Rhizobium rhizoryzae: one gene and its partner. The protein of the gene in region 2 interacts with the protein of the main gene of each other region in a pairwise test. Links are inferred from orthologs where the notes say so. Each region holds a gene or a part of one and is shown on either strand. Other genes may lie near its edges. The genes, in order: topA and G6N80_RS00670.

Region 1 (10,294 bases), on a different replicon or contig from region 2:
TCCTGATGGAACACAGAGATACCCCATGATGCTCAGGTCCGCCGCATCTCCTGGGTCGTGGGGTCGGTCGATCGGCGTGCAGTTTTGCGGTTCCTCGTGCCGCTTTGCATGCCGATCGGCCCCCTAAGGTCTAAGAACCTTTGGCAGCGGCCCAGGCTGCGTCTGCGCTTCCGCCATTCCCGCATCAAGCATCAACAGAAATCTGGCAAGCAAGCCGCTTGCGTGGCTTTACACGCCTATCGCCGTCTAAAGGAGCGTCAACCACACACCGTGATATTGGGGGACCGGTTGCAGGCGGTTGTCGACACGTGCACACAACAAAAAAGCGCGACACCGAGGTGCCGCGCTTTTTAAACGGAATTCAGATCAAATTACTTGATCTTGGTTTCCTTGAACTCGACATGCTTGCGAGCGATCGGGTCGTACTTCGTCTTCGTCATCTTGTCCGTGAACGTACGGCTGTTCTTCGTCGTCACGTAGAAGAAACCTGTATCGGCCGTCGACAGCAGCTTGATCTTGATGGTCGTAGCTTTCGCCATGGTCTTCCTGCCTCTAATAAAAAATCAAGCCGCGGACGCCTTCACTTGGTCCACGGCAAATTCTGGCGCGAAACTACAAATCGCGCCCGAAAAGTCAAGTCCGTTGACGGCTGAAAACCGTCCGAACGATGAATATCACCACATATAGGGCAAAGAAACCGGCAAGTGCCCACGCAAACCCGTTGTTGCCTGCCAAATCGATCGAAACTCCGACAGCCTGCGGTCCGGCGACTGTGCCGACTGCATAGCTGAAAACGAAGGCAGCATTGGCGGCAGCGAGATCAGATCCTGTGAGTCGAGATCCGAGGTGCGCAAGCCCGACTGTATAGAGGCCGGACACGCAGCCACCCCAGACCAGCAGCAGGCCTGCCATCAGCCACCAGTGATGGATAAGGTAAGGAAGTGCCAGAGCGCCTAGCAGGCCCGCCAGAGCCATCAGGAAGAGCATTGGTCTGCGGTCCTTGAGGCGGTCGGAAATCATGCCAAACGGGATCTGGAAGACCATGTTGCCAATTCCCATGATGGTCAGCAACTGTGCGGCGCTTGCTTCTGGCAGGCCTACACGGTTTGCGTAGACCGGGAAGAGTGACAATCCGCCCACTTCAACGGCACCGAAGACAAAGACGGCTGCTGTCGCCATGGGAACGAGAAAGACATAGCGCAGGAAATGTTGCTGCGGTTTCTCGTCAAGAACCGGATTTTCGCCGCGCGCAATATAGATCGGGATGAAGGCCAACATGATCGCCGCAGCGCCGACAGCGAAGGGAAGGATGCCTTCGCTGCCGATCTTCGAGAAGATCAGCGGCCCGATGGCAAAGCCAACGGCAAGTACGGTCGCATAGATACCGAGAACCAGTCCCCGCTTGCGGGGCGGTGCGGCGGCATTGATCCAGAACTCCGAAAGAATGAAGAGCGTTGTCGTGGCGCCGTGAAAGCCCACGCGCAGCGGAAACCACATCCAGAACTCTGTCGCGTAGTAGAACCCCAGCGCACTGACAGCGGCCAGCACCACGGCCCAGAGCATCGTTCTGGCAACGCCAAAATCATGGGCCAGCTTGGTGGTTATCGGAGCAGCGGCCATGGCTGCCACGCCGGCCATGGCCGAATTGAGCCCAATCAGTGTCGATGATATGCCGCGCTTTTCCAGGATGATGCTGAGCAGGGGCAGCCCTAGTCCGATCGCGATGCCAACGGCGCTGATCGCCGAGATCGCAGCAAACAGCGAAGGCCAGTGGATCTCTTCCGGGTGGCAGCTATCGCCGTCTCCCTGGCTGGGATTGTGCTTGTCCTTCGAATATGAATCCATCTGCCCGTCGCTTAGGTTTTACGCGCAAATTCGGCGCGGCCGAGGTCGATATAATCTGCAATCGACACGTGGTGAAGCGGTACCGGCAAAATCTTCAATGAAGAAGGCTTCCGTTCTGAGCAATCATGCAGCCTCATAACGTGCTTGCATGACTGCTGGATGTCAGGTGACCGCGAGTTTCGTCGATGTCTTCATTGTTAAAGATTGGGGCATCAGGATGTTCACGCTTTGACGACGTGTTACCAGTCAATCAATTGGGCCGCCTCGGCCGGGGTCGACACTCTCATCTTCTTTTCCGAAACCGTGCATTTTCAGCGCCCACTGCAGGCCGATCACGCCCCCCTTGATTGGCTGCATCATCAGCAGCGCCATAAGGATTGTGATTGGCGTCCAGATCGCCAGATGCGTCCAGACGGACAATTGCCAGACCATATCTGTCATCATGAATCCACCGACGGTCACGTGACCCACGATGAAGATGACGAGGTAAGGGGGCAGGTCATCGGCCCGCTGGTGGTGCAGATCTTCACCACAAGCAGAGCATTGCTCCACCGGCTTCAGAAACGCCTTGAACAGACGACCAGTGCCACATCTAGGACAGGTACAACGCAGTCCACGCATGATGGATTGACCCAGTTGCCGCTCAGGCTCCTGCGCGCCTCCAAACCGAACTGGCTTTACAGGAGTTGATAATGCTTGCTGCTCGGCCATTGCCTTCTCCTATACACGAATAGACCACGAACCAGATCTGACGCCGCTGGCGGCGCCAACCAATGTCAGTTGCGGCGCGGTGGTCTGGTCCCTGGTCGTTTTGGTGCTGAACGACTGCGCCGTCCAGATTTGTGGAACGAGCGAGTTGCTACGCCCATCTTCTGGCCTTCGCTCAGCATTTCGAAGCGCAGTGCGCCCGCAAGAGGTATCGCCTCTGCCAGACGCACGTCGACAGAATCGCCCAACTGGTAGCCAAGACCATGCCGTTCGCCGATGAGTGCCTGTCTGGCTTCATCATAGACAAAATAATCCGACCCCAGCGTGGATACCGGCACGAAGCCATCTGCACCATAGGTCGGCAGCGTGACAAATAGTCCCGCTTTCGTCACGCCAGAGACGCGGCCTTCGAACTCTTGGCCGACCCGCTCTGCTAGATGATGGGCAATCAGACGGTTAATCGTGTCGCGCTCGGCCGCCATGGCGCGTCGTTCGAAAGTGGAAATCTCTGCGGCAATGTCGTCGAGCTGCGTTTCTTCCTCAGGCGAAAGTCCGCCTTCGCCTAGACCCAAAGCGCGCACGAGGGCACGGTGAACAATAAGGTCCGCATAGCGGCGGATTGGCGAGGTGAAGTGCGCATACTTCATCAGGTTCAGGCCGAAGTGGCCAAGATTGTCAGGGCTGTAGACGGCCTGGCTCTGGCTGCGCAGAACCATCTCGTTGACCATCACCTGATGCGGCGTGTCTTCAGCCTTCGCGAGAATGCCGTTGAAGGAGTTTGCCCGCACCTGTCCGCCTTTCGCCATCGGGATGCCGAGCGTGGCCAGGAATTCCCGCAGGACCTCCTGCTTGGCAAGCGACGGCGCATCGTGCACACGATAGATCAGCGGCTGACGCTGCTTCTCCAGTGTTTCCGCAGCAGCGACGTTGGCCTGGATCATCATCTCTTCGATGAGTTTGTGCGCGTCCAGACGCTCCGGGATGACAACCTTGTCGACGGTGCCATCCGGCTTCAGCAGGATCTTGCGTTCCGGCATATCCAGTTCCAGCGGCTGGCGCCGGTCGCGGCCACGCTTCATGATCGCATAGGCATGCCAGAGCGGCTTCAGGATGGGATCCAGAAGCGGCCCGGATTTGTCGTCCGGTTTGCCGTCGATGGCCGCTTGCGCTTGGTTGTAGGAGAGCTTGGCGGCACTCTTCATCATGATGCGATGAAAGGTGTGGCCCGCCTTCTTGCCGTCCTTGGAGAAGACCATACGGACTGCGAGCGCCGGCCGATCTTCGCCCTCGCGCAGCGAGCAGAGGTTATTTGAAATGCGCTCCGGCAACATCGGCACGACGCGATCCGGGAAGTAGACCGAATTGCCACGTTTCAACGCTTCGCGGTCGAGTGGCGATCCCGTCCGGACATAATAGGACACATCCGCGATTGCGACCGTGACGATGACGCCATCCGGATTATCCGGCGATGGGTCGGGTTCAGCATAAACGGCGTCGTCATGGTCCTTGGCATCGGCCGGATCGATGGTGACCAGCGGCACATGCCGCCAGTCCTCCCGTTTCGTCATGCTGGCGGGCTTTGCGTCTCCCGCCTCATCCAGAACCTGCTTCGGAAAGACGTGCGGAATGCCATGCGAATAGATGGCAATCATCGAGATTGCCTTCTCGGACGCAACAGAGCCGATCACCGATAGTACCTTCGCACGGGTCAGTCCGAAGCGATTGCCACGCAGAACATCAGCCTCGATCAGATCGCCGTCCTTGGCATCGCCAAGATCACTGGCGGAAATCTGCATTTCCTCGCCGCGGCGATCAATCGGCATCAATCGCGCTCCACCCTCCGGCATCATGCGAATGACACCGAGGGAAGCATTACGGTGCTTGTCGATGATCTTGACGACGCGCGCCGTATAGGCGGGACCGGATCGATCCTTGTTCGGGAAGATCTTCGCAAGCACGCGGTCGCCAAGTCCGGCAGCGGGCGTCTTGCTCTTGCTGCGGTTATCGGAGGACTGCCGGATCAAAACCGCAGGCGCAACGCCACCATCATCTGGCCATTCGGCAGGCCGGGCAATCAGTTCGCCGTCCTTGCTGCGGGTCGTGATGTCCAGCACTGTCATGGGCGGCAGGCCACCCGGCCGCATCAGCGCCTTGCGGCTCTTCTGAAGAAGACCTTCGTCTTCCAGATCGCGCAGCACATCCTTGAGCTCGACGCGGGTATCACCCTTGAGACCGAAGGCCTTGGCGATTTCCCGCTTTGAGGCGCGGTCCGGGTTATCGGAAATGAATTGCAGCAGAATATCGCGGGGCGGAACAACGCCGTGGACGATCACATTGGGATCGCCCAGAGCGGCCTTTTCCGCGCGAAGGGCGGCTTTGCGGCCAACCGGAACGGGTTTTCTGTCTTCGCGCGGTTTCTTGCTCACGTGTCCGTCTTCTTTGCTTTCGTAGCTGCCTTCGGCTTGGCGGCAGATTTTGCCTTGGTTGCCGTCTTTTTCGGCTTGGCGTCAGCGGCTTCTGCTTTGGTCGCCTTGGTGGATTTCGTAGCCTTGCCCTTTGCGGCCGGTGCCTTGCCAGCCTTCTCGGTCAGAAGCGCAAGAGCCTCTTCAACGGTCACACTTTGCGGATCCTTGCCCTTTGGCAGTGTGGCATTGACCTTGCCCCAATTGATATAGGGACCGTAGCGTCCCTCGCGAACCGTCATGGCGCCACCGCTCGGATGATCGCCCAGTTCTTTCAGAGCTGCGGCGGCAGTCCGCCCGCGCCCTGCGCCCTTGCTCTGCTTCTCAGCGAGGACTGTCACAGCGCGGTTCAAGCCAATGCTGAACACATCCTCGATGCTTTCAAGGTTGGCATAGGTGCCATCATGCAGCAGGAAAGGCCCGTAGCGACCAAGGCCGGCCGAGATCATCTTGCTGGTTTCGGGGTGTTGGCCCACATCCCGCGGAAGATTGATAAGGGCCAGAGCCTTCTCGTGATCGATGTCTTCGGGCTTCCATCCGCGTGGCAGCGAAGACCGCTTCGCGTCTTTGCCGTCTCCGCGCTGAATGTAAGGTCCAAAACGACCGGATCGCAGGGTCAGTTCCTCGCCGGTCATCGGATCCTGGCCTAGCGCCTTTGGTTCGTTGAGGGCCGCAGCTTCCGCTTCAGCCCCGTCGGAGGACAGCTGACGGGTGTAGTTGCATTCAGGATAGTTGGAGCATCCGACGAAGGCACCGTACTTGCCGAGCTTCAGGGAAAGGTTACCCGTCCCACAGACCTGGCAGATGCGCGGATCGCTGCCATCTTCCCGCTTCGGGAAAACCAGGGGAGCCAGAGCTTCGTTCAGCGCGTCCAGAACATTGGTAACGCGAAGTTCCTTCGTATCTTCGATCTGGGCGAAGAAGGCGTCCCAGAACTCTCTGAGCACCTGCTTCCAGTTCAGTTCGCCAGCTGAAATCTTGTCGAGCTTCTCTTCCAGATCGGCGGTGAAATCGTATTCCACATACTTCGTGAAGAAATTCTCGAGGAAGGCAGTAACCAGCCGACCCTTGGAATGAGGGATCAGCTTGCGCTTTTCAATAACAATGTATTCGCGGTCGCTGAGCGTCTTCAGTGTCGCAGCGTAGGTCGAAGGACGCCCGATGCCCAACTCTTCCATCTTCTTGATCAGAGACGCTTCCGAGTAGCGTGGCGGCGGCTCCGTAAAGTGCTGGCTTGAATTGACCTTCGATTTGTCCAGCTTCTCCCGCGCATTGATTTCGGGGAGGCGGCCATCCTCGTCGTCCTCACCCGCGTCACCATCGTCGCGATGATCCATATAGGCAGCAAGAAATCCGTCGAAGCGGACAACAGAGCCGACAGCCCGCAAGCCCGCGCGGTCTGAGCCGTTTACGGCGTTAATCTCGACTGTCGTGCGTTCCATTTCGGCAGACGCCATCTGGCTGGCGATACCGCGCTTCCAGACGAGTTCGTAGAGGCGAAGCTGATCGCCATCCAGGAACTTGCGGACCTTGTCCGGCGAGCGATTGAAGTCGGTGGGACGAATGGCTTCGTGCGCTTCCTGCGCATTCTTGGCCTTCGTGGAATAGAAGCGCGCCTTTTCGGGCAGATAGCGCTCACCGAATTGATCGCCGATCGCGCGGCGGGCCGCATCGATCGCCTCCGGCGCCATCTGCACGCCATCGGTACGCATGTAGGTGATCAGACCGACTGTTTCACCGCCGATGTCCACGCCTTCGTAGAGCTTCTGTGCGACCTGCATGGTGCGCGAAGCAGAGAAACCGAGGTTCGAGGAGGCAGCCTGCTGCAGGGTAGAGGTCGTGAAGGGAGGGCCGGGATTGCGCTTGACGGGCTTTGCCTCGACCGATTCGACCGAATAGGCAGCGCCTTCCAAGAGCGCCTTCAGACGGCCAGCATCCTCACCGTTCTTGACGCCCTTGCTTTGTATCCGCTTCCCATCGGCAGAAACCAGCTTGGCTTCGAATTCATCGCCCCGCGGCGTCTTCAGAAGCGCGGAGATGTTCCAGTATTCTTCCGGAACGAAACGCTCGATTTCATTTTCCCGATCACAAACGAGACGCAAAGCAACGGATTGCACGCGGCCAGCAGAGCGAGCACCCGGAAGCTTGCGCCACAAAACCGGCGAAAGGTTGAAACCGACAAGATAATCCAGCGCACGACGGGCGAGGTAGGCATCCACCAGCGATATGTCGATATCGCGCGGGTTTGCCATTGCATCGAGCACGGCCTTCTTCGTGATGGCGTTGAACACCACGCGCTTGACTGGCTTATCGCCAATGACCTTCTTTTTCTTGAGAAGATCGAGAACGTGCCAGGAAATGGCCTCACCTTCGCGATCCGGGTCGGTCGCGAGAAAAAGTCCATCGGAGCCTTTCACGGCATCCGCAATATCTTTCATGCGCTTGGCGGATGCGCTGTCGACTTCCCAGGACATCTCGAAATCCTGATCGGGCAGGACGGAGCCGTCTTTCGCGGGCAAGTCACGGACGTGGCCAAAGGAAGCGAGAACCTTGAAGCCTGATCCAAGATACTTGTTGATTGTCTTGGCCTTGGCAGGGGATTCTACAACTACGACATTCATAACTTTTTTCTCTGAGAGGTGCGACAAAGCGAGAAAATAGCGCTTCGGCTTGAAACTGACCTCCCGACATGGAGGGCGTTTTGTCTGCGGTCAAGAGGGAGGCTGCATTTTTGCCTCTCGCGTCGATACAACCATAAGAGGATTAATGCGATATTGCAATCTTAGATGAGAAATGTCACATTGCGAGCGCGCTCAGGAATGCACACCCTGGACGTGCATTATTTTAAGTTATTTTAGCGAGGCCAAGATGGTTGAACCATCTTTAAAGCAAACCAATAATGAGGAGTGGCGATCCAACATCGCCTATGTTCGGCACATGCTGGGTCAATTGCGGCAGGTGGCCCACAAGGAGAATGCAGATATGCTCTGCTATCTCCTTGAAATGGCCTATGTCGAATCCGGCGATATGTTGTCCGGGCGACGCCCGCGGTCAGTTCTGCATCAGGAGAGAAACTAAACCGCCCGGATGCCGGTGAAGCCGTCCGGCTAGATCAAGTTCCAGCAGCACGAGGTAAACCGTCGCTGCTGGAATTTCCGTATGACGAATAATGTCGTCGATTTCGACAGGTGTGGGACCAAGAGCATTGGTGATCCGCATGCGATCACTGTCATCAAGGGGATGCATCAACGGCGACGCTCCATCTTCGCCTGGTTCTGCAATGGTAGAACCGTTGAAAAGATCCAGTTGTGAAATGGGAGCCAGCGCCTCCAGGACGTCCTGCGATGAGGTGGTGACAATGCCGCCATTTTTCAGAAGATCGTTGGTACCATGGCATCTTGGATCGAGCGGTGAGCCGGGCACCGCAAAGACCAGACGTCCAAAGTCGCCCGCCAGCCGAGCCGTGATCAGAGATCCGGAACGCTGGGCTGCTTCAACGACGACCACCCCAAGAGATATCCCTGCAATAAGCCGGTTACGGCGCGGAAAATCGCGGGCGCGGGGCTCCCATCCAAACGGCATCTCGCTCACGCACAATCCAACGCCGCCGGTAATATCTCCAAGCAGTGGAATATTCTCGGGCGGGTAGGGCTGATCAAGGCCGCCCGCCAGCACAGCAATGGTTCCCGTGTCCAGGCTCGCCCGGTGGGCGGCCGTATCGATGCCGCGCGCGAGACCCGAGGTAATCGTGTAACCGGCGCGACCGCAGTCTCGTGCGATCATCGCCGCGATTTTCGCTCCGCTGATCGAGGCGTTGCGTGAGCCGACGATGCCCACCGAAGGGCGGTTGGCTGCGGCAAAGTCTCCCTTCATCGCCAATAGGGGCGGGGCGGCGTCAATCTGGCGAAGTGCGAATGGGTAGTCCGGCTCTCCAATGCCCACAAGCCTGGCATTGAAACGAGCAGCTATCTCCAGTTCCTGCTCCGCCTGCTGGACGGTCGCCACGCGTATGGCACGTGCCGCGCCACCCCGGCGCGACATTTCAGGGATCGCAGCCAGAGCCGCGTCGGCGGAGCCGAAATGATTGATGAGGTCACGGAAGGTCGCAGGTCCCACATTGTCGCTACGAATCAGCCTGAGCCAGGCGGTCCGTTGAGCGTCCGTGAGTGCAACCCCCCTCCGATTTTCTTTGCCGGAGGACACAGAGGAACTTATCCCTTCTGGCCGATCTTGCTTTCTGTTCCGTTGATCAGACGCTCGATGTTGGCCTTATGCTTCCAATAGGTAATCAGGGTCATGATGGCCATGACCAGTGCAATTTTTGGTTCCCCGATGAGCCAGAGCACGACGGGGATAAGAAGTGTGGCGACGAGCGCCGATAGAGATGAATATTTGCTGAGCTTTGCGACTGTCAGCCATACAAATGCAAATACCAGAACCATTGCCGGTGCAATACCCAGCAGTGTGCCAATATAGGTTGCAACACCTTTTCCACCCTTGAAACCGAGCCAGACCGGAAAAAGATGGCCGAGGAAAGCCGCAAAGCCACCCAGCAACCCGGCTTCCTGACCCCAAAGGGCTGCGGCAAGAAGGGCAGCGACCGTAGCCTTCAATGCATCGAGCAGAAGCGTGGCGGCAGCCAGCTTCTTGTTGCCGGTGCGCAAGACGTTTGTGGCGCCGATATTGCCTGAACCGATGGAGCGGATGTCGCCGAGACCGGCCGCCTTCGTCAGGAGGAGCCCAAAGGGGATCGAGCCCAGCAGATAGCCAAAGGCAAGTGCGGCCAGCGCGATGGGAAGCGTGATTTGCCAGTTAAACAGCTCTGCCATGCTTAATTTCCTTACAGCGAGTGTACCAGACGGCCAGCGACATAAGTCGAGACAACCCGTCCGCTAATACGCGCATCCTCGAAGGGCGTGTTCTTGGAGCGGGACTGGATGGTGTCCTTCGTCACGATCCATGGTTCGTCAATGTCGATCAAGGCAATATCTGCCTTCGCGCCCGGTTTCAGCGTTCCAGCGTCTAGCCCGAAGATCTGGGCAGGCCTTGTGGACATGGCGTCGATGAGGCGCATCAGCGAAACCTGACCGGAGTGGTGGAGCCGCAAGGCGGCCGCCAGCATGGTTTCAAGCCCGATGGCACCATCCGCCGCATCTCCGAAAGGAAGACGCTTCGTGTCGACATCCTGAGGATCATGCGACGAGACGATGATATCGATCGTCCCATTCGCCAGAGCATCGACCATGGCCTGACGGTCGTCTTCCGTGCGCAGCGGCGGT
Region 2 (10,007 bases):
TGGAACAGTTCCTCAAGACGGCGTGCAAGACCTGGCATGTCGCGCAAGGTGCAGGTTTCCCGCTTGGCGGCGAGCGTTGCCTTGACGGCGTCGATCGCCTTGCGATTGCGACCGAAGGAAATTGCCTTGGCAACATATTCTTCCGCCGAACCACAAATCATTTCCGGAATACCGGCGGCCGAAACAATGCTGGCGCAGAAGCGCGACGGGAAGCCCATGCCCGGAACCGTCAGGACCGGAAGCCCCATGGTAATGGCATCTGCCGCCGTTGAATGGGCGCCATAGGGGAAGGTATCCAGGAACAGGTCGGCAAGCGCAATGCGGGCCAGATGCTTGGGGTTTGGAACCTTGGTCGCGAAGTAGATGCGATCCGGATCAACACCATTTTCGGAAGCAATCTTGCGCAGTCTCTGATGGATGGGGTCCTTGTCGCCCAACAGCCAGAGTATGCTGCCCGGCGTGGCCGCCAAGATCTTCATCCAGCGCAGGAAGCAGGCTTCGGTGATCTTTTGCATGCCGTTGAAGCAGGCATAGATGAAGGCATCGTCCGGCAATCCATATTCCGCGCGGGTGGGCTTTGGCGCAATCTCGCGCTTGCGGTCAACCGGCTGCTCGCAAGGAATGCGCAGAACCTTTTCGCTGTAATAAAGCTCGCGCTCCGGCGGAACGATGTAGTTGTCGGTGATGAGATATTGATGGAACGGGCTGGCAAGCGTTCCCGGATAGCCGCAGAAGTTTACGATGACAGGCGCGGGCCGATAGGCAAAGACGCCGGCACGGGCCTGTTTGGTATAGCCGTTCACATCGATCAGAATATCGATTTCATCGTCGATGATCTTCTTCGCGACATCGATATCGCTCATGCCGTTAATATCGCACCAGCCATCCATAACGGCGCGGATACGATCATGCGTCTTGTCGTTGCTGCGCGGAATGCCGCAATAATAGCCGTAAACCTCGACCTTTTCCTTGTCGTGAAGCTCCAGGACTTCGCAGAGCGCAAAGCCGACCGCATGTTCGCGCAGGTCCGAAGACAGATAGCCGACACGAATGCGCTGGCCGGACGCCAACTTGTTGCGCACCGGCTTGCGCTGCAACCCGCTCGTATCCGGCCTGCCGACGAGTTTCTTGTTGTAGCGATAGGCCTTGCCCAGCTGGAACAGCGGATCATCGGCAAAGCAGGCGATGGTCATCGGCGACATCGCATCGGTCAACTGCTGACGCGTGACATGTTCGGAGCTTGTAAAGATCGGCCATTTGCATTGATGCTGACGCGTGGCAAGCCAGTGCTGCGACGCATCCTGCTTGGTGGGATCAAGCTCGATGGCGAGCCAGAGAACTGCTTCCGCTTCTTCCAGAAGACCTGCGGTTTCAAGCACACGACCCATGTGCTTTAGCGCCATCAGGCGGAAGCTCAGGCGTTCAGCCGTGATCTCATTGGAAGTATTGGCGAAATTGCGCCATTGCTCTACCGCGCGGCCAACCATCTGGCAGTCTTCGTAGACGCGTCCGAGATTGATATGCGCAGGAGCAAAGTCCGATTTGTAGGCGATCGTTGCCTTCAGGGCCTGAATGGCACCTGCAGCATCGCCGGTCTGGTTGAGCATGACGGCATAGTTGAAGGATGCGACATGAACCATGGGGTTCTTGTCGTTGAAGGCGATCCACGTCTTGTACAGGTCGAGCGCTGGCGCTGAAGCCCCAAGACTGGACAACCTTTCCACCGTCTGGATCAGTTCTGCGAGAGGCAATTGCTGCTGGCGCGCACGCTGAAAAACAGCCTGTATCACTGCTACCGGATCGACGCTCGTCGCTGGCACGGTCATGTTCATTAGCTTCCCCACATCACCCTGGACGCTCCGGCAGTCCCTGGCCGGACGTCGCTTTGCTCGCATGCTCTCTGTTCTTCTGCGACAATGAGCTTGTCTGAGGCTGATGCGGTGCAATTGGTGCGGAAGATAACGCAAAAAGGGCGATGCAATGCACCGCCCTTTTCGTGGTGGGAAATCCGGCACGGTTTGAACCGTGCCGGGTGTCTATTAGGATACGGTGCTGTCGTTGTAGGCAGCGATGACCCAGTTGACGTTGTCCTTCAGGGCAGCAACCTGATCCGAGGAGATTGCATCCAGCTGGTCGTTCGTCAGGGTCATGTAGTCGTCGGAGCTGATCGCGCCGATCGCAGCTGTCGAGATGACCGCGACTTCTGCCGTCGAGAAGAGCGCGATATCGCCGCTTTCCAGTGCTGCAACCTGAGCAGAGGACAGGGCCGCGATCTGATCCGTGCCGAGCGCTGTAACCTGATCGGTCGTCAGGGCAACGATCTGAGCTGTCGTCAGAGCCTTGATCTGTGCAGAGCCGAGGCCTGCGATGGCATCGGTGGTCAGAGCGGCAAGGTTCGCCGTCGACATTGCCGTCAGGGCCTTGATGTTCAGGGCGTTGACGTCAGCAGAGGCAAGCGTTGCAGCCTGATCCGTCGTCAGACCGGCGATAGCCGTGCTGGAGATGGCAGCCAGGTTGTCAGTGCTCCATGCGCCGAATGCATCAGAGGTGACTGCGCCGATCTGCGTGGAGCTCAGGCCGGAAACCTGGGTCGAGGTCAGCAGGTTCTGCTGCGCCGAGGTCAGTTCGCCAACAGCCAGAGACGTGATCTGCTTGGAGCCGATTGCGTTGATCTGCGTTCCAGTCCAGCCAGCCATTTCGTCGCTCGTCAGAGCACCGAGCTGTGCCGTCGTCAGGCCGCCGATCTGCGTTGCAGACAATGCACCACCGCCGACGCTGTCCAGTTCGGTGATGTCGGAGCCGAGAGCTGCAATCTGCTTGGCATCAAGAGCAGCAAGCTTGGCAGAGCCAGCACCGTTGAAGAGGGCAGCAACGTCAGCCGTTTCCAGAGCTGCGATAGCAGCCGTGGTCAGAACGTCGAGTTGGTCGCTGGTCAGAGCAGCCGCCGCGTCGGACGTCAAGGCCGTGACCTGCGTTGCCGTCAGCTTGGAAGCCTGAGCGGAGGTCAGGTCGATGATGGCATCGGTCGAGAACTTGTCGCCGGTCAGAACGGCGATCTGTGTCGTCGTCAATGCATCAAGCTTGTCGGCGGTTGCAAGAGCCGTCAGGTCGGCTTCAACGAGACCTGCGATGATGTCGGTCTTCAGAGCCTTCAGCTGGGACTCTTCGAAGTTGGTGATGCCGTTGGTGATGGCGCCGAGCTGGGCTGCAGTCAAACCGGCGAGCGCGCTGCTGGAGAATGCCGAAATCTTGGCGGTATCCAGACCTGCGATAGCATCGGTGGTTACGACAGCGAGCTGCCCGGAAGACAGAGCCGCAATCCTGTCGCTGGCCAGAGCATTGATGGCCGTGCTGCTGAGGCCCGCTACCGACGCCGTCGACAGCAGCTTGACCTGGCTTACGGATAGTTTGGACATAAAGGAATCAATTGCCACGGATTTCTCTCCAGATTCGATGATTTAAATGCTGCTGGATGCCCGGATTTACGCTGGATACTACAAAAAGCAGTTCAACCGCCCGTCGGCACTACACAACACTGCAAGGAACATGGCTCGAGCGAGCCGTCGCATCGGAATGGCATCATGCATCCAGAAACCCCGCGGCTTCTGACCCCTAGCCTGAACAACGAAATCCAAACCGGTCAATCATCTACCGGCTACCACCTGAAGCCCTTTAGGAGCGGGCGGTTAACATGGCTCGTCTTTCCACTTAAACGTAGGGCCAAGCTTTTAACATTGGATTAATGGGCTGCAAAGAAGAGCGGTTATTACACGCTGCTGTTGATAATCGGAAAAATCGTTTCAATTCAAATTTATAGCTATATGAGCAAATGTTGAAATACTTTGCGCTTCGCCGGGAGATTTGCTAAGTTTGCGTAAAGATGGACATACATATTTTCTATTCGATTTTCATAAACATCAGCTTTTGTTTGAACAATAGATGAAGCATCAGTGATACGGGATTTTTCCTCTCCCTGAATGTCATTGTTGCTTCAGGGATGCTCTCCCGCTGGTCAGGTTCCGGATCGCTGCAACGATTGCGTCGGCATTCTCTTCTGGAATCTGCAGATACAATGAGGCGCCGTCGCCAGTGAAGGTTTCCTGGATGATGGCAACCGATCCCAAACTGGGAAGCCTTGCCTTGATGGAAGCGTGATCGGAGAAATTCAGATCGACGACGACTGTGATCGATGGAATCACTCGCTCTTTCGTTGCACCGTTCAGGCACAGGGCAGCAGTTCCTCCGTAAGCGCGCACCAGCCCTCCACTTCCCAGAAGAATGCCGCCAAACCATCGGGTGACCAGAACTACGATGTTCGTCAATTGCTGACCATTTATGGCCTGAAGAATAGGCTTTCCGGCTGTTCCACTCGGTTCGCCGTCATCATTGAACCGATAGTTCTGTCCGATCCGCCAGGCCCAGCAATTATGATTGGCGTTGCGATCAGAATTCTCTGCAATAAAAGCCTTCGCCTCCGCCTCATCTGATACCGGAGCGGCCAGTGCCAGAAATCGGCTTTTCTTGATATCCTGCTCGAAACGTGACGGGGAAGTGAGAATAAACATCAGGACGATGTAGAAGCTGCGCGTCCATTGCTCAAGCTCGACCTTTCATCATCGGCTATCCCACCTATCTGTCGCATAATCGTCTGAAGGATTGTTTCAGGATATGAAATATGCTCAGCAGTGACGGCACGGGCAAAAAAGAGGACTTAAAACGATCTTGACCTGCGGCGGCAACCGACGGGAGAAACCCGAAAGACTGGTGGCATATCTCTGCCAACTGGCGCTTTTGCTTGTCGGGTTCGCACTGACCGGGACACCGGGCATCTCCCATGGAAGGCAGGCGGAAGAACCCGAAGCCTTCAGGCAGCGGCCCGTTTCCCTTCTGCTGGTTGATCGGCATGACGATCAACGTTTTGCCCAGCCGATTGACAAGCGTGGGCAGAAGAACTGGCGCAGCACGCAATCTGATCCCTTCCTGCCAACGGCCATCTCGGTTCTGCATCCGGTCGATGGTTTCATTCTGACCGTCAATGCCCCTCCTCCTCGGCCTCCAAGCAGAGTTGAAACCGGCTTTCTTGCCCGCGCGCCGCCTTTCCTGACCCTCTGATGTTTGCAACGGGCCCGGCCCGTCAGGACAGATGACTGACCGACGCCGCATGGCATGCAGTGCGCGGTCCGGTGTTTCAGGATAAAATAATGAAGAACTCCCTCTGGAAGGTGGCGATCTATGTGGTCGTCATCATCACGGGCATGCTGGTTGCATTGCCCAACGTGCTGAGCGACAGGATGCTCGCACAGTTACCATCCGCGCTTCCTCACCAGCGTGTATCGCTGGGGCTCGATCTGCGCGGCGGCTCCCATCTGGTCCTTGAAGTGGATCGGGATTCACTGGTCACGGAATGGCTGCAAAACCTTCAGCAGGATGTACGGTCCACCCTCGAAAAGAGCCAGATCACCATTGCCTCTCTTCGGCGGACACAAAGCGCCATCGAGGTTCGTCTCAGGGATCCTGCCAAGGTGCAGCAGGCGATCAGCGAGCTGAATGGCATCGCCAATCAGGTCCAGGCCGCAGCATTGACCGCCAGCGATCTGACCATCGAGGCGACAGGCGCGGACACCTTGCGCGTGCTGCCATCCGAGGCCGGTCTCACCCATCGCATGACGCAGGCCGTCACCCAGAGCCTTGAAATCATTCGCCAGCGCGTGGATCAGGTGGGTGTTGCCGAACCAACCATCCAACGGGTTGGCGGCGACCGTGTTCTCGTCCAGCTGCCGGGCGAGCAGGACCCTTCCAATGTACGGGCGCTGCTTGGCTCCACGGCCAAGATGAGCTTCCATCTCCTGGGCCGCGAGGGTGAACCTGGCATCACGATGATGAAGGATGCGGAAGACCGTCCCTACCCCGTTCAAAATCGTGTTCTGATTTCCGGTGATCGCCTGACCGATGCCCGCGTCGGGTTCGACCCGAATACCAGCGAACCCGTGGTCTCCTTCCGGTTCGACCAGGCAGGTGCTACACGCTTTGCGGAAGTCACCCGCCAGAATGTCGGCCTGCCTTTTGCCATCGTGCTCGACGGCAAGGTTCTGTCCGCACCGGTCATTCGTGAACCGATCACCGGCGGTTCCGGGCAGATCTCAGGTTCCTTCAATGTCCAGGACGCCAATACGCTGGCGGCCCTTTTGCGCGCCGGCGCCTTGCCTGCGAAGCTGGACGTCATCGAAGAACGCACCGTTGGGGCAGATCTCGGAAGCGACGCCATCGAGATGGGCATTGTTGCCGGTCTCGGCGGCTTTGCGCTCGTCATGCTGTTCATTCTGGCGCTCTATGGCAGCTGGGGACTGCTGGCAGTTCTGGCGCTGGCGCTCAACGTCATCCTCACCTTTGCCGGTCTGACGATGCTGGGGGCGACCCTCACTTTGCCCGGCATTGCCGGTATCGTGCTGGGCATCGGCCTTGCTGTGGATGCCAATGTTCTGATCAACGAACGTATTCGCGAAGAGAGCCGAAAAGGGCGAAGCGCTTTTGCAGCCATCGATCTCGGCTTCAACAAGGCCTATGCCACGATCATCGACAGTAACGTCACGGCGCTCATCGCCACGGCCCTGCTCTTCTGGTTCGGTTCCGGCCCGGTGCGCGGCTTTGCGGTGACCATGGGGCTCGGGATCGCCATCTCGATGTTTACCGCCGTCTCGGTGGTGCGCGTTGCCATGGTGGCAATCGCTGCCCGCCGGCGCCTGAAGACGATCGATATCAAGCCGCTGCTGCCGATCCGCCTGATCAAGGATGGCACGACGATCGACTTCATGAAGGCACGGCTTGCCGGTCTTGGCATTTCGGCCTTCCTGTCGATCGGCTCCATCGTGCTGCTCTTCACGCATGGGCTGAACTTCGGCGTCGACTTCAAGGGCGGCATTCAGGTCGAGGTGAAGACCTCCGGCCCCACCGACCTCGCCGCCTTCCGCAGCGGACTTGGCAATCTCGGCCTCGGCGAAGTGGCACTGCAGGAGTTCGGCAGCAATGACCGGCTTCTGATCCGTCTCGAGCGGCAGGCAGGGCCTGAGACAAAGCAGACGGAAGCCGTGGAAAAGGTACGCAGCGAGATCCGCGTTATCGACCCGAGCGCTTCGATCGAACGAACTGAAGTCGTTGGTCCCAAGGTCAGCGATGAACTGGCAACCGCCGGCATCCTCTCGGTCATCCTCGCCAGCCTTGCCATGCTGGTCTACATATGGGTGCGGTTCGAATGGCCCTTTGCCGTCGGCGCCATCGCGACCCTTGTTCTGGATGTGACAAAAACTGTCGGCTTCTTCTCACTGACAGGGCTGGATTTCAACCTGACGGCGATTGCCGCCCTGCTGACGCTGGTTGGCTATTCGGTCAATGACAAGGTGGTGGTCTATGACCGCATGCGCGAGAACATGCGGCTCTACAAATCAATGCCGTTCCGCGACCTGATCAACCTCTCGATCAACGAGACCCTGGCTCGAAGCCTCTACACATCGGCGACGGCGTTCCTGGCCATGATCCCCATGGCGATCTGGGGCGGTAGTGCTGTCGAAAGCTTCGCCATCCCGATGGTCTTCGGCATCTTCGTGGCGGCCTCCTCCTCGGTCTTCATTGCCGCGCCCATTCTGCTCTTCCTCGGCGACTGGCGCACGAAGCGCAAAGCCCGGAAGGCAGAGGTGAGCGGTGAGGTGAAGGTGGTGTAACCAAGCAGTCAGGTTCCGGCACTTCCGGAACCTGACTTATTCCTCTGTCTTAGCCATTACGGCGCAGAAGAACCTGCTCAAGCCGGGCAAGGCGGCGCTCCAATTCCTCGGCACTCACTTCGCCCCTGCCATCGCTTGCCACATCATCGATCTGGAGCAGGCGGTAGATTGTAGGTTCGTTATAGGAGAGCATCTTGAGCGTAAATTCACGCGTCGGGATCTGCAGCGCGGCCTTGCCGTACAGTCATTCGACTGTTGATGCAAAAGATCCCTGCCCATTGAAATAAGGACAGGAATCCGAGGTTCAGGCAACCGTTAAAAGGCGGGTGCATTCCTATAGAGGCGGCGAAAAGCAAACCTGCCTCACGCCGCCCAAAGTGCCCTGAATCCAGGGCCATTCGGCTGTTAGACCAGCACGATGTCCGATGCGTCCAGAGTGCCAGTTACGCCGGTCACCCGAACAAGAATATCGGCAGCAGCGTTAAACGTTCCGTTGCCATCTACATTGTGGAACACATAGGTGTTCGCACCGTAGGTGAACTGAACAGTCGCACCATCTGCCTGTGCAGCGTTTGCGACCAAGCCAGCAGCAAGTGTCAGGCTTCCAGCAGCCGTCACATTGCTCTGATCACCGGAAGCGAGCGTAATAACAGAAGCTGTTCCGTTCAGGTTCTGGAAGACAAGCGTATCAACCTGACCAGCCGCATCATTTGTGCCGAGGTTCAGGTCAGTGATGATGTCCGTCACCGTGTCGTGCGATGTGCCAGCGACAAAACGGAACGCATCATTACCGGCACCACCGGTCAGGATGTCAACACCCGCAGCATCACCACCTGCACTGATCGTTGCGGCGGCTGTAGTGACGCCCTTTGTCGTTTCAGAAACACCGCTGAAGAGGAGACCGGACGACCCACCCTTATCCGCCACGCTGAAGTTGCTGACATCTCCTGAAGTGTTCGTATAAGTAACAACAACATCCGCGCCATTCGCCGTTACCGTAGAGATGTTGGCATTCGCGGCCTTGATAGCAGCCTGTGCTGCAGCAATAGCCGCAGCAACTTGAGCAGCGGTAGCGTTGTCTGCGATCCCGACATCAACACCAGCGAAAGTGACAATATTGTCGCCACCAGCATCAGCTGTGTTCCCGACGGTGACTGTCTGAACTTCGGCAACGGCTGTAGTAACGGCGGCAACACCTACACCATCACCCTGAATCGTATCATTGCCATCACCACCAACGATCGTGTCTGCACCGGCGCGACCGAACAGAGTGTCATTGCCTGTGCCGGATGTGATGTTGTCAGCCTGTGCGGAACCTGTGATGGTATCAGCTGCAGAGCCAGTGGTGATCTTGATGCCGTTGGTTGCAAAGCCACTTGCATCGATCGTCTGAACGCCAGTTGCAGCAGAGCCATCGATATGAGTGTTGACGGTGGCCAATGCACCAGTTGTGATGTTGATGGTGCCCGCGCCCTTCAGCACAACGCTAGAAACGGAAGCCGAGTCAACCAGGGATGCTACGGTGATGTTGTCAGTAGCGGTGAGTTCAAGATTTTCAACACCAACAGCCTTCAGCTGACCAAGGGCGATTGTGCCGACAGTTGTTGCACCGTCGTTAGCGTCGATCTTTACAGTGTCGATCTGGCCAACCGTATCTGCACCCTTGACGCCGATGGTAATCGCACCGGTTGCGTTACCAGCAAGAACCGTGATCGCGCCAGCCTGTGTTGCGTTCAGGTTGTTGATAGTTGTGGCAGCTCCTGCGTCGTTGATGCGGATTGCGGTGATGCCAGCAATGTTATCCACGTTACCAGTAATGCCGTCTTCCACCTGAAGGACTTCAAAGTTGGTGTACTTTGCGCCCTTTGCAGCGGTGTCGAGGTCAGCGGTTGCCGTCAGAACGAGACGGTCAGCCGTGCCAGCGCCAGCGTTTACGGAGCCGGTCAGGAGTCCCTGGCCACCCGTGCTGATGACGTCGTTGCCAGCGCCACCGGTCACAACCTGTGCAGCGTTGGAAAGCGTTGCCGTCAGGCCACCTGCGGTGAGGCCAGAAGCATCAATCGTGCGCAAAGCTGCAGCCAGAGTACCAACGTTGACGGATTCAGCTGCGCCGGAAACCTTCAGCGTCGAGTTCGTGCCTGTCGTTGCAATCGACGTAGCAGTGAAGTTTGTCGTTGCATTGATGTTGATGGTGGTTGCGGCACCCACATTGATGTTGGCAGCAGTGTTCGCTGCACCCGTGGATGTGATGTTAGCAGTTGTGAAAGCAGTAGCGCCGTTTGCAGTCAGGTC

The links.
Region 1: the proteins of G6N80_RS00670 (region 2) and topA interact in binary tests that used the Escherichia coli proteins (3 or more experiments, as listed by UniProt). The link is inferred for Rhizobium rhizoryzae from one-to-one orthologs.

The regions. Positions count from the first base shown.
Region 1 is NZ_CP049250.1:2,925,974-2,936,267, reverse strand. Bases 4,776-8,028 are described here. They hold topA (type I DNA topoisomerase), read right to left. Parts: upstream 7,637-8,028; coding sequence 4,976-7,636; downstream 4,776-4,975. Other genes in these bases: rnr (ribonuclease R), read right to left, coding at 4,776-4,901. Outside these bases: rpmG (50S ribosomal protein L33), read right to left, coding at 372-539; G6N80_RS20050 (MFS transporter), read right to left, coding at 634-1,845; G6N80_RS20045 (DUF983 domain-containing protein), read right to left, coding at 2,092-2,556; more of rnr, read right to left, coding at 2,622-4,775; DNA-processing protein DprA, read right to left, coding at 8,067-9,218; glycerol-3-phosphate 1-O-acyltransferase PlsY, read right to left, coding at 9,227-9,844; G6N80_RS20015 (dihydroorotase), read right to left, coding at 9,856-10,294. UniProt on the Escherichia coli protein: Releases the supercoiling and torsional tension of DNA, which is introduced during the DNA replication and transcription, by transiently cleaving and rejoining one strand of the DNA duplex.
Region 2 is NZ_CP049248.1:82,824-92,830, reverse strand. The notes cover bases 2,774-5,739. They hold G6N80_RS00670 (IMPACT family protein), read right to left. Parts: upstream 4,566-5,739; coding sequence 3,981-4,565; downstream 2,774-3,980. Other genes in these bases: secD (protein translocase subunit SecD), read left to right, coding at 5,202-5,739; G6N80_RS00665 (hypothetical protein), read left to right, coding at 4,765-5,112; G6N80_RS00675 (hypothetical protein), read right to left, coding at 2,774-3,434. In the rest of the region: G6N80_RS00680 (O-linked N-acetylglucosamine transferase, SPINDLY family protein), read right to left, coding at 1-1,832; more of G6N80_RS00675, read right to left, coding at 2,040-2,773; more of secD, read left to right, coding at 5,740-7,715; G6N80_RS00655 (hypothetical protein), read right to left, coding at 7,765-7,908; G6N80_RS00650 (beta strand repeat-containing protein), read right to left, coding at 8,121-10,007.